4 regions of the Thioalkalivibrio sp. ALE22 genome follow, and region 1 is predicted to be linked to each of the others. Evidence: predicted binding sites of a transcription regulator. Region 1 holds the regulator's gene; each other region holds the start of a gene.
What was found. The regulator sigma-54, encoded in region 1, starts transcription at its own class of promoters, with help from an activator protein. The targets are predictions, from matches to a motif close to TGGCANGNTNCNTGCTT.

Region 1 (4,470 bases):
GATCTCGTGGCTGCTGGTGCTGGAGCACAGGATCAGCGGCAGCGCCTCCTGCGGGGCATGGGGCATCTCCGAGAACGGACAGGTGTCCTCGGCGAAGATCACCGCGGTGGTGCCGGTGCGGGCCATCTCCAGGATCAGGTCGTTGCGCTGGTCGTCGCTGAGGCCGGCGATGTAGCGGGCCTCGAAGTCCCCGATGACCTGGATGCGGTTGGGGCGGATCAGGTTGAGGTGGCCGGCCAGTGGCAGGTCATCCCCGTCCTCGCCGACGAGCTTGCGGTCGGGGGCGGCGTGCTCGCCATGCACGAAGCGCAGATCCAGGCGGTTGCCCATGGCCTGGATCAGGCTCTCCACGTTGATGTCGCGGGCAATCCCGCCTTCGCCCAGTGCCTCGTTCATGAGCAGGGCCGGCGGGGACCGGTGGCGTGGCAGGGTGCGGGGCGCACGGGATCAGCCCTCGCGGAAGCGGCGGACGAGTTCCTGTTCCAGGCTGGCGGCATCGCTGGCCCGGCGCAGGGCGGCAATGGTGTCCGGTTGCGAAAGCCCGCGCGCCAGCTGGGCCAGCAGGTCGAGGTGATCGCTGGTGGCGGCCTCCGGGACCAGCAGGGCGATCAGGATATCGACCGGCTCGTGGTCCATGGCGTCGAAGTCGACGCCGCTCTCCAGGCGCAGGACGGCCACGCGCGGAGCCTCGAGATCGGCCAGGCGGCCATGGGGGATCGCAACCCCATGGCCCAGGCCGGTGGAGCCCAGCTTTTCGCGCGCGGACAGGGCCTCGAAGATCGCGGTGCTGCCCGGTCCGCCGGCATCACCGCCGCCGGCGAGGAGTTCCGACAGGGCCTCCAGGGCCCGCTTCTGACTGGAGCATTCCGGCTCCAGGCGGATGCGCTCGGCGGTGATCAACTCGGCAATGGACATGGGTCAGGAGGCCTGCTCGCGATTGCGCTGGGCGCCCTCGGCCCGGTGATGATCCTTGACCTTTTCCTTGTGCTTGATCAGCTGGCGGTCGACCTTGTCGATCAGCGCGTCGATGGCGGCGTACATGTCCTCGTGGGAGGCCTCGGCGTGGATGTGATTGCCGCTGACCTGGAGATTCGCCTCGGCCTTGTTGAACTGGTTCTGGGTCTTCTCGTGGGTCAGCACGACGTGCACGTCGATGACCTTGTCGAAGTGGCGCTCCAGCTTCGCGAACTTCTCGTTGACGTAGTCGCGCAGGGCGTCGGTGAGGTCCACATGGTGGCCGGTCAGGTTGATCTGCATGGTCGGGACTCCTTGGTTACTTGTGGCCGGTGGGCATCGAGGCCATCTGCCGGCGTTCGCTGGATGAAGGGATGTGCATCGCCTCGCGGTACTTGGCTACGGTGCGACGCGCCACATTGATGCCCCGGTCCGCCAGGATCTGGGCGAGCCGGGCATCGCTGAGCGGCTTGTTCGCGGGTTCGTCGTCGATCAATTCGCGAATCATGGCACGGATGGCGGTGGCGGAACACTCGCCACCGTCGTTGGTGCCGACGTGGCTGGAAAAGAAATACTTGAACTCGAAGACCCCGCGCGGGGTGTGCATGTATTTCTGGGTTGTGACCCGGGAGATGGTCGATTCGTGCATCTCCAGGATCTCGGCGATATCGCGCAGGATCAATGGCTGCATCGCGACCTCGCCGTGTTCCAGGAAGCCCTGCTGGCGATGGACGATCGCCTCAGCGACGCGCAGCAGGGTGTCGTTGCGGCTGTGCAGGCTCTTCAGGAACCAGCGCGCCTCCTGCAGCTGGTCGCGCATGAAGGCACTGTCGCGCGCATCCGATACCTGGCGCACCATGCCGGCGTAGAGGTCGTTGATACGGATGCGTGGCGCGATCTCCGGGTTCAGCTCCACGCGCCAGCCGTCCGGGGTGTGGCGCACGTAGACGTCCGGCACCACGTACTCGGAGGTGGCGGAGCTGATCTGTGCGCCCGGTCGCGGGTTCAGGGTGCGGATCAGGTCCAGGGCGCGCGCCAGTTCGTCCGGGTCGCGCACCCCGGACTGGCGCTGCAGGGCCTTGTAATCGCGCTTGCCCAGGCTGTCCATGCCGTGTTCCAGGATCGCCCGGGCGGCCTCGCGGGCGGGGGCATCCGGGGCCAGCTCGCGTAGCTGGATCTCCAGGCACTCGCGCAGGTCGCGCGCGCCCACGCCCAGCGGGTCGCATTGCTGGATCCAGTGCAGGACCGCCTCGACCTCGTCGACGCCGACGGGTTCGTCCTCGCCGCGGCTGATGGTCTCGGCCAGGGTCTCGAGGTCGCCTTCGAGATAGCCATCGGGGCTGATCGCGTCAATCAGGGCCGCGCCGATGCGCTGGTCGCGCGGGGTCAGGTGGCTCAGGTGCAGCTGCCACAACAGGTGGTCCTGCAGGCCCTCGCCGTCGTCGTCGCTGGTATTCTCCAGCGGGTCGCGGTCGTCCACGCCCTTGGGGGCGGGCGGCGGTTCGTAGATGTCGTCCCAGCGGCTGTCGGTGGTCAGCTCCTCGGGGATCACGTCATCGCTGGTGGTGGTGGCCTCCATGCGGTCGCCTTCCACCACCTCGCCCTCCGCGTCCAGGCGCTCGGTCGCGGCCATCTCGTCCTCGTCCTCCACCTGCTCCAGCATCGGGTTGCTCTCCAGCGCCTGCTGGATCTCCACCTGTAGTTCGAGCGTGGACAGCTGCAACAGGCGGATGGCCTGCTGCAGTTGCGGGGTCATGGTGAGCGTCTGACCCAGCTGAAGATTCAGGCCGGGTTTCAGCATTGGCTGTGCGGGGCGCGGGTGACCATAAGAGCGATCTTAAATGCTGCCTCGTGGTTTGTGCACCGGCGCGGGTTGTGCGCGTGCCGGCATCACAGGCGGAAATTCTCGCCGAGATAGACCCGGCGCACCTGGGGGTCGGCCAGTAGCTCGTCGGGTGTCCCGGCGGCCAGCAGGCGCCCCTCGCTCAGAATATAGGCCCTGTGGCAGATCCCGAGGGTTTCGCGCACGTTGTGATCGGAGATCAGAACCCCGATGCCGCGCGCTGCAAGGTGGCGAATTACATCCTGGATATCGCCCACCGAGATCGGGTCCACCCCGGCAAAGGGCTCGTCCAGGCAGATGAATTGCGGGTCACCGGCCAGGGCCCGCGCAATCTCGGCGCGCCGACGTTCGCCGCCGGACAGCGCGATCCCGGGGCTGTGGCGCACGGTCTCGAGCTGAAACTCCTCGATCAGCGCGTCGCCGATACGCCGGCGTTCGTGGCGGTCCAGGCCGGGGCGCAGCTCCAGCACGGCCTGCAGGTTGTCCCACACGCTCAGGCGGCGAAAGATCGAGGCCTCCTGGGGCAGGTAGCCGAGACCGGCGCGGGCGCGCACGTGAATGGGCGCGCGGGTGATGTCGTGCCCGCCCAGGGTGATGCGCCCGGCGTTAGGGCGGATCAGCCCGACCAGGCTGTAGAAGCAGGTGGTCTTGCCGGCGCCGTTGGGACCCAGTAGGCCGACCACTTCACCGGGTGCGAGGTCGACATCCACCTGGTCGAGCACGGTGCGCTGGCCGTAGCGCTTGGTCAGTTCGCGCCCGATCAGGCGATCACGGGCCTCGGCGGGTTCCGGCGCCGGGCTGGTGGCGGGTGCGTTCATTCGTCGTCGCGTGGCTGGATGGTGATGCGTACGCGTTCGCTGTCGCCCTCGCCGCGTTCGGCCTCGATCACGTCGGTGGTCAGGTCGTAGGTGATGCGCTTGCCGCGCGCCTCTTCGCTGGCGGTGATCACATGGGCCTGGTCGGTGAGGATCATGCGGTCCTCGTTCAGCAGGTAGTCGATGCGCAGCGCGGTGGCGATGCGCATCTCGCCGGTCTCGGGGTCGGGGGATTCCAGGCGGGCCGGCTCGCCGTGGGCCTCCATCTCGTAAGGGCGACGATCCCGGGTGCGCACGTAGACCGTGTCGGCCTCCAGCGTCATGTCGCCGCGGATCACGATCACGTCCCCGGTGTAGGTGCCCAGGCCCTGGCGTTCGTCCATCTCCGCGCGGTCGGCGGTGATCTCCACCGGCAGCGAGGGTCCCGATCCCTGCTGGCCCAGGGCCGGCGTCGCCAGCAGGGCGGAGAGGAGGCCGGCCGCCGCAAGCAGGCCCGGCAGGCGGCGGCTATTCGGGATCGGGGTCATGCGCGGGGTCCTCCTCGCTCGCCTCGCTGTAGAGCGAGTACACGTCATGGAACAGCTCTATGGTATCCGCTCGCGAGTCCACGCGCAGGCCGGTGCCGCGCTGGAACAGCCCGGGCTGGTTCAGGGTGGAGAGGGCGTCCGAGGTGGCGACCATGGTGTCTGTGGCGATACGTACATCCCGCGAGTCGATGACCGTCTGCACGCGTTCGCCGCGGGCTGGTTGTACGCCGTGGGTGGGGCCGACCAGGTCCAGGGTTTCGTCAGCCGGGCGGTGCAGGGCCGCCGGGGCGGTCCAGCGCCATTCGATACCGCCATCGGCGAACAGGTCGAG
Region 2 (4,470 bases), on a different contig from region 1:
TGGCCGCCACCTACATGCGCAATCGCGACCTCATCGCGGTGGGGGCCTACCGCAAGGGCGCCGATCCGCATCTGGATGAGGCGGTGGCGATGCATGAACGCCTGGAGGCCTATCTGGGGCAGGGCCGCGACGAGGCCGTCAGCTTCGACCGCGCCCGGGATGATCTGCTGGCCCTGGTCGGGGGTGGCGCGGCATGAACCCGAAGCGCCTGGAGCGCCTGCTGCGGCTGCGCAAGATCGAGGAAAGCGAGGCGACGCGCCAGCTGGGCGAGCGGCTGCAGCAACTGGATGCCATCGCCGGCCAGCGCGAGCGCCTGGAGACCTATCAGCGGGAATACCTGCAGGCAACCCTGCCGGACGATGCCAATGCGCTGAAGTGGCTGGCCGGCATGCGCGACCAGTTGCGCTCCGCGCTGGAGCAGCAGGATCTGCGCATCCAGGCGGCCGAGTCCCAGGTGGAGACGGCGCGCCAGGAGTGGCTGGAACGCCATCGAAACAGCCTCTCGCTGGAGAAGCTGCTCGAGCGCCGGCGGGCCGAGACCGCGCGGCATGACGCGCGGCGCCAGCAGACAGAACAGGATATGTGGGCCACCCGCCAGGCCCATGCGCGCGAGGCAGACGCGCGTTGGCAGGGTTCTTGAATGGACCCTGAGTATCGATTGAGGCATGGGCCCGGGGATGACCCCGGCAGACCGAGGATCCGGCAATGATCGCAACACAGAATACGGGCCAGGGCATGCTGCCGCTGCTGCAACTGCTGGGCGGCAGCTCGATGCAGGGCCTGGACGACCTGAAAGGCCTGCAAGGCCGCCTCAAGGGCCAGGACGGCGAGGACTTCCTGGCCATCCTGGAGCCCCAGATGGAGTCGCTGCTGGCCAGCCTGGGCGTTCCCGGCGAGGAACTGGAAGGCCTGGACCTGGAGGCGATGCTGGCGCGACTCCAGGACTTGCTGGACGGGCAGCCCCTGGCCGCGGATCCCGAAGGGGGTGGCAATGCCTTGCCGGTCGCCGCGCTGATGGCTGCGACCCAGGAACCGGGACGAGCCGAGGTGCCCCGCGCCGAAGGTACCCCGGCCCGGGGAGGAGGCGAGGAGCGGGCCCTGCCAGTGAAGCCGCTGCCGGCCGCGGTCATGCGGCTGTTCGTCGAAGCGGCCCAGGCCAATGCCGGACGGGATGGCGCGGTTGCCCTGAAGCCCGACGTGGTGGGTGCGCAGGGAGGCATGGCCCGCGACAACGTCCTGGAGATCCTCGCCCAGTGGATGGGGCAGGGGGGTGACGAGGCGCGCCGCGGCCGTTCCGACCCCCTGAGCGGGGTGCTGCCGGCCCAGGGGCTCGGGCAAGCCGAAGGGACGGACGGGGCGCGGGCGCTGCCGCGCCTCGATCTGACACGACTCCTGCAGCAGCCCAACGGGGCCCGGGAGCTGGCCGACCAGGTGCGCATGCTGGCCCAGGCGCAGGGCGGGCGTACCGAACTCAAGCTGCACCCGCCGCAACTGGGCAGCCTGGATGTGCGTGTGCTGGTCGAGGGTGATCGCACCAGTATCCAGTTCATCAGTGCCAACCCGGTGACCCGCGAGGTGCTGGAGGCGGCCATGCCGCGCCTGCGTGACAGCCTGGCCGAGAGCGGCCTGATGCTGGACGATGCGACCGTGTCCGACCACGCGGCCGAGGAGCAGGCGGAGCAGGAGGCCGGCGAGACGGCGCTCGCGGCGGATGACGAGGCCGCCGAGGCCGAGGACCGCGAGGCCGCCGATGGCAGCACGCTCTCCATGCTGAACCGGCGCCTGGACCTGTTTGCCTGACCGGCCGTGCTTGGGTGCAGCCGCGGCCTGCGGCCGTGGCTGCAGGCCCGTTCCTGCGCTTATGCCGGCTTCCCCCATGTTCCCGTGTGCCGCCAAGATTCCGTCTTTCACGGCGGCCGGGCGGCCGATTCTTGACGTTCTTCATGTTTTCCGCGCCCGCGTTTGCCCCGGAAAACCGCCAGTGACCACCCGTAACTGACGGATTAAAAAGACTAAAACGACTTCTGGCATCAGCCTTGCTATGGTCTGTACCGAGAACGAATCCTCGGTTTACCGGACAGCGGGTGCGATATGGCAGAGAAGGAAGTCAATCTGGACGACGACGAAGGCGGCGCCCCGAAGAAGGGCGGGAAGGGCAAGCTGATCGTCCTGATCCTGGTCGTCCTGTTTCTCGTAGCCGGCGGTGCGGCGGCCGCCTGGTTCTTCCTGATGGCGGACGGTGACGATACCGAGCAGGTCGAAGCCGGCCCGCCCGAGCGGCTGTACACCAGCCTCGAGCCGATGACGGTGAACATCGAGGCCCCGGGGCGCATCCGTTACCTGCGCGCGGAACTGTCGCTGGTGACCCATGACCCGGCGGTCGCCGAGGCCTTCGAACGGCACCTGCCGGCAATCCGAAACGACCTCCTGGGCATCCTGGCGGAACAGCGCTACGAGGATCTCAATACCCGCGCGGGCAAGGAGGCCCTGGCGGAAGAACTGAAAGAGACGATCGCCGGGATCCTGCGTTCCCGCGATGCCCCGGACGCGGTCGAGGCCGTGCTGTTCAACGAACTGGTGATGCAGTAGGAGCCCCGTCATGGCACAGACGGATATCCTCAGCCAGGACGAGATCGATGCCCTCCTGCACGGCGTGGACGAGGGCGACGTCGAGACCGAAGACCCGTATCCGAGTGATGGCCAGGCACGCGAATTCAACTTCGCCACCCAGGACCGGATCGTGCGTGGGCGCATGCCCACGCTGGAGATGATCAACGAGCGCTTCGCGCGTCACCTGCGGGTCCGTCTGTTCAACGTGCTGCGTCGCTCCGCCGAGATCTCGGTGGTCGGCACCCGCATCACCAAGTTCTCCGAGTACATGCATTCGCTGTTCGTGCCCACCAGCCTGAACCTGGTGCGCGCGCATCCGTTGCACGGTACCGGGCTGTTTGTGTTCGACCCGAAGCTGGTGTTCATCCTGGTGGACAACTTCTTCGGCGGCGACGGGCGCTACTACACCCGCATCGAGGGACGTGACTTCACCCCGATGGAGATGAAGGTGGTGCACGGCGTGCTGGAAGGCGCGTTCGAGGACATGCAGAAGGCCTGGCAGCCGGTCATGGACCTGGAGTTCGAGTTCCTGAACTCCGAGGTCAACCCGCAGTTCGCGAATATCGTCTCGCCGACCGAGATCGTGGTGATCAGCGAGTTCCACATCGAGCTCGACGGGGGCGGTGGCAACCTGCACGTGACCCTGCCGTACTCGATGATCGAGCCGATCCGCGAGCAGCTGGATACCGGTATTCAGTCGGACCGCTCCGACGTGGACCAGCGCTGGATGCACGCACTCGAGGAGGAGATCCAGACCGCCGAGGTCGAGATCAGCTCCATCCTGGCCGAGACCGAGGTGACCGTGCGCGAGCTGCTGGATATCCAGCCGGGCGACATCATCCCGGTTGATCTCCCCGAAAAGATTTCCCTGCAGGTCGAAGACATCCCGATGTTCCGCGGGAAGTTCGGCGTATCCAATGGGCTGAATGCGATCCAGATTTCGGAACGCATCATCAAACGATAGAGGGCCGCAGCATGGCAGACACCGACGATCCCAAACAGGACACCCCCGGCCCCGACGCGGAGGCCGCCGCCGAGAATCCGGAGACGGAGGGCGGTTCCGATGACCAGGCCCTGGCCGACGAATGGGCGGCCGCCCTTGCGGAGCAGAAGGACGAGGATGGCGAGGCGGCCGGCGACCCCGACGCGCTGCTGAACGAGGCGCAGGGCGGGGCGTCCGACGAACCGGCGCAGGAAGCGCCGAAGGCCGAGAAGCGGGACCGCAAGCACAAGCCGGACCCGGGCGCGGAAACCCTGCAACCGGAGCAGCTATCGGGCGCGGTGCAGGGCGACGGGGAGGAGATGAACCTGGAGATGGTCCTGGATGTACCGGTGACCATCTCCATGGAGATCGGCCGCACGCGCATCCCGATCCGCAACCTCCTCCAGCTGAACCAGGGCTCGGTGGTGGAACTGGACCGCCTGGCCGGCGAGCCCCTGGATGTGCTGGTGAACGGGACGCTGATTGCGCATGGCGAGGTGGTGGTGGTCAACGAGAAGTTCGGTATTCGACTGACCGACGTGATCAGCCCCAGCGAACGGATCCGCAAGCTCAAATAGCCATGAATCAACGCTATACGCACATCGCGGCCCTCGTCCTGACGGCCGCCTCGGGGAGCCTCTGGCCACTGACCGCCCTCGCCGAGGGGGATAGCGGCGGTGCCGCCGGGTATCTGGCCCAGCTGATCGGCGGCCTGGTCCTGGTGATCGGCGCCATCGTGGTGCTGGGCTGGATCCTGCGGCGCACACAGGGCGGACTCAATCGCGGCTCGCAGGTGATCGAGATCGTCGCGGCGCGCTCGGTGGGCGCGCGCGAGCGCCTGGTGCTGGTCCAGGTCGGGGACGAACAGGTCCTGGTCG
Region 3 (4,470 bases), on a different contig from region 1:
TACGAGCGCGAGAAGTTCGCGTTCATGGCCCCGCCGGCGCATACCGATCCGGTCAAGTGGGCGGCGATGAAGGCCCTGGCCGATCGCTACCTCGCGCCGGAGAAGGTCGAGGAGGCCGGTCTGCTGGATCCGGAGGGCGTGCGCCAGGTGTTCGAGCTGCACGAGTCCGAGGACACCCCGGCCGCGACCCAGGTCCAGCTGGACGCGGTGATCAACCACATGATCGGGGTGCAGGTGCTGTACGAGAAGTTCGTGGCCACCGACATCCCGGCGCTGGCACAGCAGAAGGCCGAGGAGTTGGGCTGGCACGCCTGATTGCCGATGAACGGTCAGAGGCCCGGGAGCGTCCTCCCGGTGCCACACGAGAAGGCCCCGCGGATCGACCATCCGCGGGGCCTTTCATTTGTGCTGCCCGAAATGCCCGATCCGGCATCGCCGGCGGTGATGACGAACGGGGCTTGGCCCGCCGGTCCCCGTGGAACCCCCCAGACACAAAAAAGCCGCCGGCCCCGGAGGGCGCGGCGGCGGATGGCCTCGCGGCCCCGAGGGGCCGGAAGCGGACGCCTTACAGGCTGTAGTACATGTCGAACTCGATCGGATGGGTGGTCATGCGCATCTGCGTGACGTCTTCCATCTTCAGGTCGATGTAGGCATTGATCATGTCGTCGGTGAACACGCCACCCTGGGTCAGGAACTCGCGGTCCTGGTTCAGGGCTTCCAGCGCCTGGTCCAGCGAATGGCAGACCTGCGGGATGCCCTTTTCCTCTTCCGGCGGCAGGTCGTAGAGGTTCTTGTCCATCGCGTCGCCGGGGTGGATCTTGTTCTGGATGCCGTCCAGGCCGGCCATCAGCATCGCGGCGAACGCGAGGTACGGGTTGGCGGTGGAGTCCGGGAAGCGCAGTTCGATCCGGCGCGCCTTCGGGTTCATCACGAACGGGATGCGCAGCGAGGCCGAGCGGTTACGGGCGGAGTAGGCCAGCATGACCGGCGCCTCGAAGCCCGGCACCAGACGCTTGTAGCTGTTGGTGGACGGGTTGGTGAAGGCATTCAGCGCGCGGGCGTGCTTGATGATGCCGCCGATGTAGTACAGCGCGGTCTCGGACAGGCCGCCGTAGAGGTCACCGGAGAACAGGTTCTTGCCGTCCTTGGACAGCGACTGGTGCACGTGCATGCCGGAGCCGTTGTCGCCGACGATCGGTTTGGGCATGAAGGTCGCGGTCTTGCCGTGGATGTGGGCCACGTTCTGCACCACGTACTTCAGGATCTGCACCTCGTCGGCCTTCTGCGTCAGGGTCGCCGGGCCCACGCCGATCTCGCACTGGCCGGCGGTGGCCACCTCGTGGTGGTGCACCTCGGTCTCCAGACCCATCTCGGTCATCACTTCGCACATGGTGGAGCGGATGTCGTGCAGGCTGTCGACCGGCGGGACCGGGAAGTAGCCGCCCTTCACGCCCGGGCGGTGTCCGATGTTGCCGTCCTCGTAGACGCGCTCGGAGTTCCAGGACGCCTCCTGGGAGTCCACGCGGCAGTAGGAACCGGACAGGCTGGTACCCCACTTCACGTCGTCAAAGATGAAGAACTCGTTCTCCGGACCGAATAGCGCGGTGTCGGCGATGCCGGTGCTCTGCAGGTAGGCCTCGGCGCGGCGCGCCAGGGAGCGCGGGCAGCGGTCGTAGCCCTGCATGGTGGCCGGCTCGACCACGTCGCAGCGGATGTTCATGGTCATGTCTTCGAAGAACGGGTCGATCACGGCCGACTCGGCGTCCGGCATCAGGATCATGTCGGACTCGTTGATCCCCTTCCAACCGGAGATCGAGGAGCCGTCGAACATCTTGCCTTCCTCGAAGGTCTCTTCGTCGATGTCGTGGGCCGGCATGGTCACATGCTGTTCCTTGCCCTTGGAGTCGGTAAAGCGGAAGTCGACAAAGCGCACTTCCTTTTCCTTGATCTGGTTCAGCACGTCGGCTGCGGACATGGGGGTCTCCTTGGTCTTCACTTGAGTCTTCGATTTTGGCCGGCCGGCCTGTTGGCCCCTGCACGGCTTCGTGGGTCATTATGCAGGCATCATGCCATCCGGCCCGATTCGGCCCGGGCGCGCGAAAAACGGGCACCCCGGGTGCCGCGCCGCCTCCGTTTTGCACCATCATGGTGCCGTATGCGCACAACGATAGTGCTTGCTGGGGTGTGCCGCACCTAATGAGTGCACGGACGATAGAGTAGCGTGACCTCGCCCAGCATGTCGCCCACCTGCGGGTGGCCGTGCAGCCGGTCGGCCAGGGCCCGGGCCCGCGCCTCCAGATCCGGGGCCGCGGTTGCCCCGTCAAGGCGCAGGGTCAGCGTCATGTGCACCCGGCCGCCCAGGTAGTGCAGGGACAGGTGCTCCACCGCGTCCAGCTCCGGGGTGTCGGCCCAGGCCTCGCGCAGGGCCTCTACCAGTACCGGCCGTAACGGCAGCGTCGAGCTGCGCGCCTGCTCCGCGTCATTCTCCGGGTCCACGTGCACCGTGATGTCGTTGACCCGCTCATGCTCGTCGGTCACCGAATGGAACACCGCATCGGCGATCCGATGCCCCTCGGATACCGAGATCATCGGCGCGACCTGGATGTGCACATCGGCCACCACGTCGCTGCCGTGGCGGCGGGTGCGCAGCATGTGCGCATCCTTCACCCCGGGCACGTCCAGGATGGTGCGGTGAATGCGATCCACCTTCTCCGGCTCCAGCGCGGTGTCGATCAGCTCCGCCGCGGCGCGCACGATCAGGCGCCCGGCGATATGCAGGATGAACAGGGCGACGATCAGCGCCGCCAGGGCGTCCGCCCACGGGAAGCCCGCCACCGCCGCACCCACGCCGACCAGTACGAACAGCGACGAGATTGCATCCGTACGGTGGTGCCAGGCATTGGCATCGAGCATCCGCGAGCGCAGGCGCTTCGCCACTCGGTGGGTGTACTGGTACAGGCCCTCCTTCGCGACCAGGGTCAGCGCGGCAAAGAAGATGGCCATATTGGCGGGACCGGTCATGGCCTCGGGGTCGACCAGCCGGCTGCCGGCTGCCCAGGCGATCCCCAGCCCCGCGGCTGCCAGAAAGACCCCGACGATCACCGTTGCGAGGGTCTCGATGCGGGCATGGCCGTACGGGTGGTCCTGGTCGGGGGACGCCGCAGCCTTGCGCGCCGCGAACAGCACGACACCGTCGGTGATGAGGTCCGACAGCGTATGCACGCCGTCCGCGACCAGCGCCTGCGAGTTCAGAAGCCAGCCGCTGAGCAGCTGCGCGACGGCCAGAAAGCTGTTCACGGTCGCGCCCACCAGCGTCACTCGGCGGGTGTCGCGGTAGCGCTGACCGTTCTCCGCGGTCACCGTCGGCTCCGAATTGGCGTGGGGCTCGCTCAGGGCGGTTCTCCCGAACCGGATCAAGCCTCCAGTATGGGCGCCTTCCCGGCTGGCGCAAAACCGTCTGCCGCCACAGGGAAGTGCCGACTCGCGCGGGCGTCTCCGCGTTTCGCGCTGACGCTGACGGTGGCCGAGGCTGGAGCCCGGCCGATATACTGTCCGCTTTGCCCTGACCCGGGATCCCGCATGGCGCACGAACGCACCCCGTCCAGCAGCAGCCCCACCTTCCAGGACCTGATCCGTCGCTTGCAGGACTACTGGAACGACCACGGCTGTGTGGTCCTGCAGCCCTACGACATGGAAATGGGGGCCGGTACCTTCCATCCGGCGACCTTCCTGCGCTCGATCGGGCCGGAGCCGTGGCGCGCGGCCTACGTGCAGCCCAGCCGCCGTCCTACCGACGGGCGCTATGGCGACAACCCCAACCGCCTGCAGCACTACTACCAGTTCCAGGTGCTGCTGAAGCCGTCGCCGCCGGACATCCAGGACCTCTACCTCGGCTCCCTGGAGGCGCTGGGCTTCGACACGCTCACCCATGATGTGCGCTTCGTCGAGGACAACTGGGAATCTCCGACCCTCGGCGCCTGGGGCCTGGGCTGGGAGGTCTGGCTGAACGGCATGGAGGTCACCCAGTTCACCTACTTCCAGCAGGTGGGCGGGCTGGACTGCCACCCGGTCTCCGGCGAGATCACCTACGGGCTGGAGCGCCTGGCGATGTACCTGCAGGGGGTGGAGAGTGTGTTCGACCTGGTCTGGACCGTCGGCCCGGACGGCCGCCCGGTGACCTACGGTGACGTCTACCACCAGAACGAGGTGGAGCAGTCCACCTACAACTTCGAGCATGCCGACCGCGACTCCCTGTTCGCCGCCTTCGATCAGCATGCGAACGAGAGCGACCGCATGATCGAGCTGGGCCTGCCGCTGCCGGCCTACGAGCAGATGCTGCGCGCCTCGCACAGCTTCAACCTGCTGGATGCCCGCGGTGCGATCTCGGTCACCGAGCGCCAGCGCTACATCCTGCGCGTGCGCGAGCTGTCGCGAAACGTTGCGCAGAAGTATTACGAGTCGCGCGAGGCC
Region 4 (4,470 bases), on a different contig from region 1:
TACCGGCACCTTGCGCGGGGGGCGGGATTCCTCCCACTCGGAGACGACCATGGAGATGCTGTAGGCCTCCTGGCCACTGGAACAGCCGGAAGACCAGACCTTGATGCTGCTTCCCTTCGCAGCCAGCTCCGGCAACAACACATGCCGGAGGATCTCGAACGGAAAGCCATCGCGAAACCACGAGGTTTCGTTGGTCGTCATCGCGTCGATCACACGGGTGCGCAGCCGCGGATTCGGGGCTTGCCGCATCGCGTGCAGGAGCTCCGGCACGCTCTTGAAGTCGAACTCGTCGAGCAGCCGGGACAGTCGGCTCGACACCAGATACTGACGGCTGTCACCCAGCACCAGGCCGCAGCAGTCCTGCAGGAAGCGGGAAAACTCCTCGTAATCGCGGGAATCGATCACCGGTTCATCCCCGAGCACAGTCCATGGTGATTAGCATCCTGATGACGAGTCCTTGACAGCGGCGCCCGCGCCACGAAACGCAGGGGGAATCCCCGGTAGCGGGTTTCAGTATACGGTGTCGCAGGCGGGACACGACACTGGGCCCTTGTCGGCCATGTGACGCCGCCCCGGCCTTGCCGGGCGGCAACCCCGTTCCCCCCGGCGGTCATTCGACCTGTTGATCCTCGCGCCCGGTCTGGTCGAGCACCGCGTTGGCCAGTTCGTCGGGGTTGAATTTCGAGAGAAACGCATCGGCCCCGGCGCGCTTGACCATGTCGGTATTGAACTCGCCGCTCAACGAGGAATGCAGCAGCACCTTCAGATCTTTCAGGGCGGGATTGTCCCGGATCCGCGCCGTCAGCGTATAGCCGTCCATGCGTGGCATCTCGATGTCCGAGATCACCAGCTCGATCTGGTCGCGAACCGGGCCCTCCCCGGCCTTCTGCTCCAGGAAGTCGAGCGCCTCCTGACCATCCTTGAAAACCTCGTATTCGAACCCGAGACCGCGAATCGCCCCCTCGATCTGCTTGCGCGCCACGACCGAGTCGTCAACGATCACGACCTTGCGCCCCCCCGCTGGCGTGGCGTCCGCTCGGATGGACTCGGAGACCTCGGTCGGCAGAGGATTGACGATCGAAAGCACCCGTTCCACGTCGATGATCTCGACCAGCTTGTTGTCGATCTCGGTGACCGCAACCAGGAAGGACTCGCGCCCCGTACCACGCGGAGGGGACTTCACGTCCTGCCAGTTCACATTCACGATCCGGTCCACGGCCGATACCCAGAACCCCTGAACCGAACGGTTGAACTCGGTGACCACCACCTTCTGGTCGCCGCTGTCGCTGGCACCGGCCGCGCTGCGCAGGCCCATGGCGCGCGCCAGATCAATGATCGGCACCGTGCCGCCCCGCAGCGTAGCCACACCGCGCACCACACTCATCGACCCCGGGATCTGGCGCAGCGGCGGCGACGGGATCACCTCGCGCACCTTGAACACGTTGATTCCGAAGGTCTGTGATCCACCCAGGTGGAACAGCAGCAGTTCCATCCGGTTCTGACCCACCAGCTGCGTTCGCTGGTTCACATCGTCAATGAATTGACTCATGGTGCTGCTCTCCTTGTCCCGCGCCCATCTGCCGCGAGCCGCTCCCGGGAGCTCAGTGTGCACCGCGCACCCCCGGGCTGTCATTTGCAATCGCCTGTATGCGCCTTCTGGCGCCGCTTCCCAGGGATAACGGCATTGAACGCCGGGCCTTGAGTCGGGCACCGCCCGGACAACTGGCATCAAACCTGCATAGCTTCGGGTCCGCGAACGGACGCGGCAGACCCGGGGTATTCCCTCGGGCGGCGAGGACCGGCATATGCATCCACATACAACCTGTACATCACGCTGCATCCCCATGGGGCTCATGGCTCTCGTGGCGTGGTTCGCGCTCTCCGTGCCGGCCCACGCCGAGATCCACCCCGTTGCGGAGATCCGCGCGGCCGCGGAACAGTTTCTGTTGCAGGAGCTGGACGCCGAACATAGCGACGACATCAATATCGAGATCGGCCAGCTCGACAACCGGCTCCGGCTGGCCTACTGCCATGACGGACTCAACGCCCGTTTCCCGCCCGGCGGCCGCCGCGACGGCAATACCGCGATCCACCTTCAGTGTGCGGGCCCGGTCACCTGGCAGCTGTATGTCCCGGCCACGGTGGAACGTTACGCTCAGGTGCTGGTGGCCAGTCGCAACCTCCCTCGCCAGCACACGCTGACCAGCGGCGATCTGCGCTTCCAGCGCATCGAGACGTCACGCCACGCGGGCAGTTATCATGAAGACAAGTCGGCCCTCATCGGTCAGCAGACCCGGCGCAGCATTCGTCCGGGCCAGATCATCGGCACACAGCACGTCACCCAGCGCGAGATCGTCAGCCGCGGCCAGCGGGTCACGATCCTTGCCGAAAACGGCTCGATCGCCATCCGCATGCAGGGCGAGGCCCTGGAAAACGGCAGCCTCGGGGACCGCATCCGGGTCAAGAACACCTCGTCCGGGCGCGTGGTCGAGGGCGAAATCCAGCCCTCCGGGCACGTCCGGGTGACACTTTGATGCCGACTCTGTGATCGGTGTTACAAAAACCACCGCCACAGGGCTACAGTTTCAGCACACGCGGCCGTAAACACTTGCAGCACAGTTACAACGACAGGACGGCACAATGGATATCAAGGGCCTCAACACGAACAGTCTGCGCCCCGACGGCCAGAGCTCCACGGTCAAGGGCCGCGAGGACTCCAGCGGCGCGCCCAACCGTGCGCAAGGGTCGGATAGCGCCGCGACCACCGGTAACGATTCGCTTACCCTGACCGGCGCCGCCCAGGCGATGAGTTCGGCCGCCAGCGCCGGCGAGAACGCCCCGTTCGACGCGGCGCGTGTGGCCGAGCTGCGCGAGGCGATCGCCAGCGGCAACTACCCGGTGGACAACGAACAGCTGGCCGACCGCATGATCGACCTCGAGCGCCTGCTGCGCTAATCACGGACCTCACCGATGAACACCGACACGCGCCATCGCCTGCTGCGCTCCCTGGAAACCTCGATCCGGCTGGCCCACCAACTGGAAGAGGCCCTGATCCAGGAGACCCGCGCGGTCGAGGCGCGCACCCCGGAGACCCTGCAGGAGGTCGTGGCGACCAAGCAGGGGCTGCTGCAGGACCTCGAGACCGAGACCCGCCAGCAGCGCGCTATCGCCGAGGCCGCGAGCGAGTCATTCACGCCCGAGGGCATGGCCCGCCTGCTCTCGCGCATGGACGACGGTGCCGTCCTCAACGATCACTGGCAGGCCCTGCGCCAGTCCATCGAGCGCTGCAACACCCTCAACCAGGGCAACGCACGCCTGATCGATCGCGATCGCCAGCGCGTGGAGCTCTCCATGCAGATCCTGCGCGGCGAAGAGGCCGGCCCGGCGGCGACCTACGACCCCTACGGGCGCACCCGCCCCAACACCCGTGGCGGACGCCGTATCACACAAGCCTGATGCAGCTTATTCGCACCGATGCTGGCATTTCGGATGCTCGACCAGTACCTTGCGTCCTCACACCCAGCTAACGTCACGGACGCATGGACGAAACCGACTACACGGTCGACAAGCCGGACCGGATCGCCGGCATTCTCAAGGACCTGGACCACAAGCTCACCCTGGTCAGCGTCCGGCTCGACGCCGACGGCCCGCTGTACACTTCGGCCCTGGTCCGGCTGGACCCCGCCGCGAAGGAACTCTTTCTCGACGAACTGAATCCGCCGCGCGCGCACCAGCATGTCACCTCCGGTATGCCCCTGCGGGTATTCGCCGCGCTGCGCGGCGTGGCCGTACGCTTCTCCACCACCGTGGCCCGGATCGAACATGAAGAAGGCGGCGCCCTGTACGCCTGCCCCTACCCCGAAACACTGGAGCATCTCCAGCGCCGCGAAACCTTCCGCGTTCACATCCCCATGGCCCAGCGCCCGCAGATCGAACTGCGCGCGCCCGGCTGGAAGGACCCGGTCATCGGCGAGCTCGTCGATCTCTCGGGCCAGGGCATGTGCATCGAGCTGGCCACGGCCACGCTCGACACGCTGGAGACCGGCACCACCCTCGCGTTCACCAATCTGCTGCTCCCCGACGTCAGTGAGCGGCTCTCGGGCGACCTGCGCCTGGCCAACCGGCGGCGCAGTACGCGGGAGGGCTACGAATACGCCGGCTTCGAGATTGTCGGGATGACCCAGTGGCTGGAGCGCCAGACCAACCTCGCCTTGCTGCATTACCAGCGCGAGGCGCGTCGCCGCTCGATGGAATAGACCCGCCCGGACAAACTCGGACGTCAGACACAAAAAAGGCCGCTACAAGCGGCCTTTTTCATGCTTCCCGTTTGGTCGGGACGGCAGGATTTGAACCTGCGACCCTCTGCACCCCATGCAGATGCGCTACCAGACTGCGCCACGCCCCGAAGCCGCGAACTATATCCGATTCCCCGCCGTCACGAAAGCACCCAACACCGTCAAAGCGAACCGA

Region 2: a site for sigma-54 is predicted at 2,026-2,042, ahead of fliL (flagellar basal body-associated protein FliL). Genes of this name have one in related genera too.
Region 3: a site for sigma-54 is predicted at 2,056-2,072, ahead of glnA (glutamate--ammonia ligase). Genes of this name have one in related genera too.
Region 4: a site for sigma-54 is predicted at 1,724-1,740, ahead of flgA (flagellar basal body P-ring formation chaperone FlgA). Genes of this name have one in related genera too.

The regions. Positions count from the first base shown of each region.
Region 1 is NZ_KB906501.1:79,055-83,524, reverse strand. It holds gene hprK (HPr(Ser) kinase/phosphatase) at 1-396, opposite strand, end outside; gene F793_RS0103705 (PTS sugar transporter subunit IIA) at 448-915, opposite strand; gene hpf (ribosome hibernation-promoting factor, HPF/YfiA family) at 919-1,257, opposite strand; gene F793_RS0103695 (RNA polymerase factor sigma-54) at 1,274-2,755, opposite strand; gene lptB (LPS export ABC transporter ATP-binding protein) at 2,845-3,615, opposite strand; gene lptA (lipopolysaccharide transport periplasmic protein LptA) at 3,612-4,139, opposite strand; gene lptC (LPS export ABC transporter periplasmic protein LptC) at 4,120-4,470, opposite strand, start outside.
Region 2 is NZ_KB906500.1:97,278-101,747, forward strand. It holds gene F793_RS0102125 (FliI/YscN family ATPase) at 1-197, shown strand, start outside; gene fliJ (flagellar export protein FliJ) at 194-640, shown strand; gene F793_RS0102135 (flagellar hook-length control protein FliK) at 706-1,800, shown strand; gene fliL (flagellar basal body-associated protein FliL) at 2,092-2,589, shown strand; gene fliM (flagellar motor switch protein FliM) at 2,600-3,574, shown strand; gene fliN (flagellar motor switch protein FliN) at 3,586-4,170, shown strand; gene fliO (flagellar biosynthetic protein FliO) at 4,173-4,470, shown strand, end outside.
Region 3 is NZ_KB906499.1:125,637-130,106, forward strand. It holds gene asnB (asparagine synthase (glutamine-hydrolyzing)) at 1-315, shown strand, start outside; gene glnA (glutamate--ammonia ligase) at 566-1,975, opposite strand; gene F793_RS0100665 (cation diffusion facilitator family transporter) at 2,194-3,417, opposite strand; gene glyQ (glycine--tRNA ligase subunit alpha) at 3,580-4,470, shown strand, end outside.
Region 4 is NZ_KB906506.1:67,155-71,624, reverse strand. It holds gene F793_RS0109090 (protein-glutamate O-methyltransferase CheR) at 1-405, opposite strand, end outside; gene F793_RS0109085 (chemotaxis protein CheV) at 611-1,549, opposite strand; gene flgA (flagellar basal body P-ring formation chaperone FlgA) at 1,845-2,534, shown strand; gene flgM (flagellar biosynthesis anti-sigma factor FlgM) at 2,641-2,955, shown strand; gene F793_RS0109070 (flagella synthesis protein FlgN) at 2,971-3,456, shown strand; gene F793_RS0109065 (flagellar brake protein) at 3,540-4,256, shown strand; tRNA gene F793_RS0109060 (tRNA-Pro) at 4,329-4,405, opposite strand.